DNA from 2 places in the Rhodococcus kronopolitis genome. Region 1 is predicted to be linked to the other one. Evidence: riboswitches for the same ligand, from Rfam matches in the RefSeq annotation. Region 1 holds a riboswitch; the other holds the start of a gene.

Region 1 (2,383 bases):
GCGGTCGCCGATGGTGAGGGTGCCCGTCGACTCAGCCACCCTGGACCGCCGTGAGGATCTCGATCTCCCAGCCCTTGCCCACCGGGGTGTCCCACGAGGCGCGCGGCAGCACCGCGCCGTCCACCGCGACGGCGATGCCCTTGGCGGGCAGGCCGAGGTGGTCGAGCAGCTGCGCGACCGTCAGCGGTTCGGACAGCTGATGGTCCTCGCCGTTGACGGTGATACCGATGTTCACCGGGATGTTCGTCATCAATTCCTCATTGTCGGTGGAGGGAACAGGTCAGTGGGCGGGGCCGGTCGGGCCGAAGCGGTCCGGCGTGCAGTACTTGGCCTCGGGCAGCGTCGCGCCGGACAGCTCGGCGACCACCGCGTCCGCGGTCAGCGGGGTGAGCAGGATGCCGTTGCGGCCGTGCCCGGCCGCGAGCACCACTTTCTCCGACACCCGGCCGATGATCGGCAGGTTGTCCGGGCTCATCGGCCGCAGGCCCGCCGCGGTCTCGTGCAGTTCGTACTCGCCGATGCTCGGCATCAGGGTCTGGGCGTCCGCGATCAGGTCCCGCACCCCGCCGACGGTCACCTGGGTGTCGAGCCCGGACTCGTGCTGCGTCGCGCCGACCACGAGGCCGTCGCCGCGCGGCACCAGGTACACGGGCCTGCCGTGCACGCTGCCGCGGATGGTCTGGGTGGGCGCCGGGGCCACCCCGGGCCGGTGGTGCAGCCGCAGGATCTCGCCCTTGACCGGGCGCACCGGCAGCCCCGGCCACAGGGCGGCCGCGCCGGTGCCTGCCGACACCACCACCTGGTCGGCGGGCAGCGCCTCCGGGTAGCGCACCGACTCGGTCACGAACGCCACCCCGGCGGCCTCGCAGGCCAGCCGCAGCGCGCGCACCAGCACCCGGTTGTCCACCGCGGACTCCGTCGAGGCCAGCATCGCCAGCCGGATGTTGGGGGCCAGCGACGGCTCCGCAGCCCGGATCTGCGCCCGGCCCAGCAGCTCGAGCCGGTACCCCTGGGTCTCGATCCACTCGGCGACGGTGCGCAGGTCCGCGGCGTCGGCCGCATCCAGCGCGACCGTCAGCGAGCTGTGCGAGGTGAACAGCGGCTCGTCGGCGAACGCCGCGAGCTCGCCGCCGAAGTCCGGCCACCGTTGCAGCGACGCGGCGCCGACCTGCAGCAGCGTGTCCTCGCCGGGCCATCCCTCCGAGAGCGGGGCCAGCATGCCGCCTGCCACCCAGGACGCACCCGAGCCGACCGCCGGGTCGTGGACCGTGACCTTCCAGCCCGCCTGCGCGGACCGCCAGGCGACCGCCAGCCCGATCGCGCCGCCGCCGACCACCGCGAGAGTTCTGCTCACCACTCCACCTCACTCCCTGCGCCGGCATGATCCGGGTCAGGTATGACGGTCGAGGCTCGCGGGCCCCCTCTCAGCCCCGCGTTCGCCGGGACTCCCGTGTCACTTTGTTCGTCACCAGACTACCGTTGTGCGCGTGCACCCCCCGCATTCCGGTAAGCCACCGACCCCCCGAGAACGCCTGGCGAGCGCCCGGCTCTACCTGTGTACCGATGCCCGTCGGGAGCGCGGTGACCTCGCACGGTTCGCGGAGGCGGCGCTGTCCGGCGGCGTCGACATCATCCAACTGCGCGACAAGGGTTCGGCGGGTGAGCAGAAGTACGGACGCATGGAGGTCCGCGAGGAACTCGGCGCGCTGGCCGAACTGGCCGCCGCGGCCCGTCGGCACGGCGCGCTGCTGGCCGTGAACGACCGCGCGGACCTGGCCCTGGCCGCGGGCGCGGACGTGCTGCACCTCGGGCAGGGCGACCTGCCGGTGCACTACGCCCGACAGATCCTCGGACCGGACGTGGTGATCGGCCGCTCCACCGGCAGCCGGGCCCAGGCCCAGCTCGCCGCGATCGAGGACGGCGTCGACTACTTCTGCACCGGACCGGTGTGGGCCACACCGACCAAGCCCGGCCGGGCGGCATCGGGCCTCGAGCTCGTTCGCAGCACCGCCGACTCGCACCCGGTCCGGCCGTGGTTCGCGATCGGCGGCGTGGACGAGGAGCGTCTGCCCGCGGTGCTCGACGCAGGCGCCGAGCGGATCGTGGTGGTCCGTGCGATCACCGAGGCCGCCGACCCGCAGGCGGCCGCCCGGTCGCTGGCGGACGCCCTGGCGCGCAACGCCCGCTGACCGACCCCGGCCGACCCGGCGGGTGAGCGGCCGGGTCAGTCGAGCCAACCGAGCACGGTCGACGGCGAGAGCCGCAGCACCGTCTCGGGCAACCGCTCGCGCAGCCCGCGGTCCGCGGTGACCACCGCGGTCAGGTGCGTGTCCACCCCCGCGAGCACCGCGCCACCCGCGGGCACCCCGGCGCCGGCCAGGGC
Region 2 (2,383 bases), on a different contig from region 1:
CGGTCGCACCGCCGTACCCGACGGCGGCGCCGAGGAACGCCGCCCGCGGCGACTTGGAGTGCCGGGCGTAGTCCGCGGCCAGCGGCACCCAGGAGATCGGCATCGCGATCACCAGGTCCACGCTGGACCAGAACCCGGCGAAGCTGCCGTCCGTGAGTGACGGCAGGTCCTTCATCAGCACGTTCACCAACAGGTAGACCGTGGACGCCAGCGCCGCCCACACCGCGTACCGCGCCAGGATGTGCACCACCTTCAGCGGCCACAGCGCCATCGCGGTGGCCACCACGCCACCGAGCAGGACGAACGGCCAGCGCTGCCAGCCGGTGAGCCGGGCGGCGGCCTCCGCGATCACGAACACCTCGAAGGTGGCCCAACCGACGCACTGCACCAGGTTGACGATCGTCGGCAGGGCCGAGAGCCGGGCGCCCAGCAGCCCGCGCATCATCACCATCGCGGGAGCGCCGACGGTGGCGCCTGCGGCGGCGCACAGGCCGAGCAGCGTCGAACCGATCACCGCGCCGACCACCACGGCCAGCAGGGTCGCCAGCAGCGACTGTCCCTGCAGCACGGCGAAGGTCGCGGCCACCGGCAGCAGCAGCGAAATCCCGAGGTTGCCCCACAGACCGATCTGGGACGCCAGGCCCAGCGTCCGGACGGGGGCCTCGTCGAGGGTGAAGGACGGTTCCGACGGCTGGGCTGGGCCTGCCACCTCGGACGGACGTGACGGTACGACGGACATCGCGCTGCTCCCTACGCCGGAATGACCCGGATCAGGTGAAACGGTCGGAGCAGCCGTGCTCCCTCTCAGCCCTACGTTGCCTGGGCTCCCGTGCTGGACGGGCCAACCATAGGCCGAACGGGCCCGGTGGTCCAAGCCGAACCCAGGTCCGCAGTCCGGCACATCAGCTCGCGCTGATTTCAACCCTTCCCAGTGGGAAGGCGCCCGCGCAGGATGACGCAACGGTCCCGCCGGTCGGGTCGGACCGGCCCGAAACGGAGGAACCCGATGTCCGTGACCACCGCGTCCGCGACGGCACGCGACCGGCCGCCCGCCGCGTCCGTGCCGCTGTACCGGCGTCGCGGCTTCCTGCGGGCACTGGCGCCGCTGACCCTGCTGCTGGCCTGGCAGATCGGCAGCGGTTCCGGCCTGCTCTCGGGGAAGGTCCTGCCCGCGCCCTCGGTGATCGCCGCCGCGGGTCTCGAGGTGTACCGGTCCGGGGCGCTCGCCGACGCCCTCGCGGTCTCGGGCCAGCGGGTGCTCCTCGGCTTCGCGCTGGGCGCGTTGTTGGGCGTGGTGTGCGGCACCGTCGCCGGTCTGGGCTCGTTCGGCGAGTACCTGCTGGACCCGCCGCTGCAGATGCTCCGCACCGTGCCGCTGTTCGGACTGATCCCGCTGTTCATCATCTGGTTCGGCATCGGCGAGGAACCGAAGGTCTACCTCATCGCGCTCGGGGTCGCATTCCCGCTGTACCTCAACACCTATTCGGGAATCCGCCAACTCGACCCGAAGCTGCTCGAACTCGGCCGGGTGCTGCGGCTGACCCGCCTCGAACGCCTGCGACGACTGGTTCTCCCCGGCGCGCTGCCGAACATCCTGGTCGGATTGCGGCAGAGCCTGGGCATCGCGTGGCTCTCGCTGATCGTGGCCGAGCAGATCAACGCCGGTCAGGGCCTGGGCTACCTCGTGAACAACGCCCGCGAGTTCCTTCGGACCGACATCGTCATCTTCGGCCTGCTCGTCTACGGACTGCTCGGGCTGGTCACCGACTCGATCGTGCGCTGGTTCGAGTTGCGGGCACTGCGCTGGCAACCGGCCGCCTCCCGCTGACAAGGAGCACCCGTCATGACTTCCACCCTCACTCTCCCCGCCTCCCCCACCACCCCTGCCGCTCGAATCACCGGTCTGCGCAAGAGTTTCGACGGTCGTGCCGTCCTCGACGGGGTCGACCTCGAGATCCCGCGCGGCGAGATCGTGGCGCTGCTCGGCCGCAGCGGCTCGGGCAAGTCGACCCTGCTGCGGGTGCTCGCCGGACTGTCGGGTGAGCACACCGGGCAGGTGGTCACCGACGGCCGACCCACCGTCGCCTTCCAGGAACCACGACTGGTGCCCTGGCTGGACGTGGCGACCAACGTCGAACTCGGTGTGCCCGACCGCAGGCGCGGGGCCGGCCGACACGCCAAGGCCGTCCGGGCACTCGACGAGGTGGGGCTCGGTCACCGCCGGGACGCCTGGCCGCTCACCCTGTCCGGTGGCGAGGCCCAGCGCGCGGCAATCGCCCGGGCGCTGGTCGCCGAGCCGACGCTGCTGCTGCTCGACGAACCGTTCGGGGCGCTGGACGCGCTGACCCGGCTGTCCATGCACCAGCTGCTGCTGCGCCTGTTC

What was found. A riboswitch is a leader RNA that binds a small molecule or an ion and turns the genes downstream of it on or off. The one in region 1 is predicted to bind thiamine pyrophosphate.
Region 2: linked by a shared signal. The riboswitch ahead of ACFO6S_RS01485 (purine-cytosine permease family protein) and the one ahead of thiO (glycine oxidase ThiO) in region 1 are both predicted to bind thiamine pyrophosphate.

What each region holds. Positions count from the first base shown of each region.
Region 1 is NZ_JBHSFO010000008.1:72,053-74,435, forward strand. Features, by position in the region: gene thiG (thiazole synthase) at 1-39, opposite strand, end outside; gene thiS (sulfur carrier protein ThiS) at 32-250, opposite strand; gene thiO (glycine oxidase ThiO) at 281-1,354, opposite strand; TPP riboswitch at 1,351-1,462, opposite strand; gene thiE (thiamine phosphate synthase) at 1,488-2,189, shown strand; gene ACFO6S_RS14240 (NUDIX hydrolase) at 2,225-2,383, opposite strand, start outside.
Region 2 is NZ_JBHSFO010000001.1:336,070-338,452, forward strand. Features, by position in the region: gene ACFO6S_RS01485 (purine-cytosine permease family protein) at 1-739, opposite strand, end outside; TPP riboswitch at 731-841, opposite strand; gene ACFO6S_RS01490 (ABC transporter permease subunit) at 1,007-1,828, shown strand; gene ACFO6S_RS01495 (ABC transporter ATP-binding protein) at 1,844-2,383, shown strand, end outside.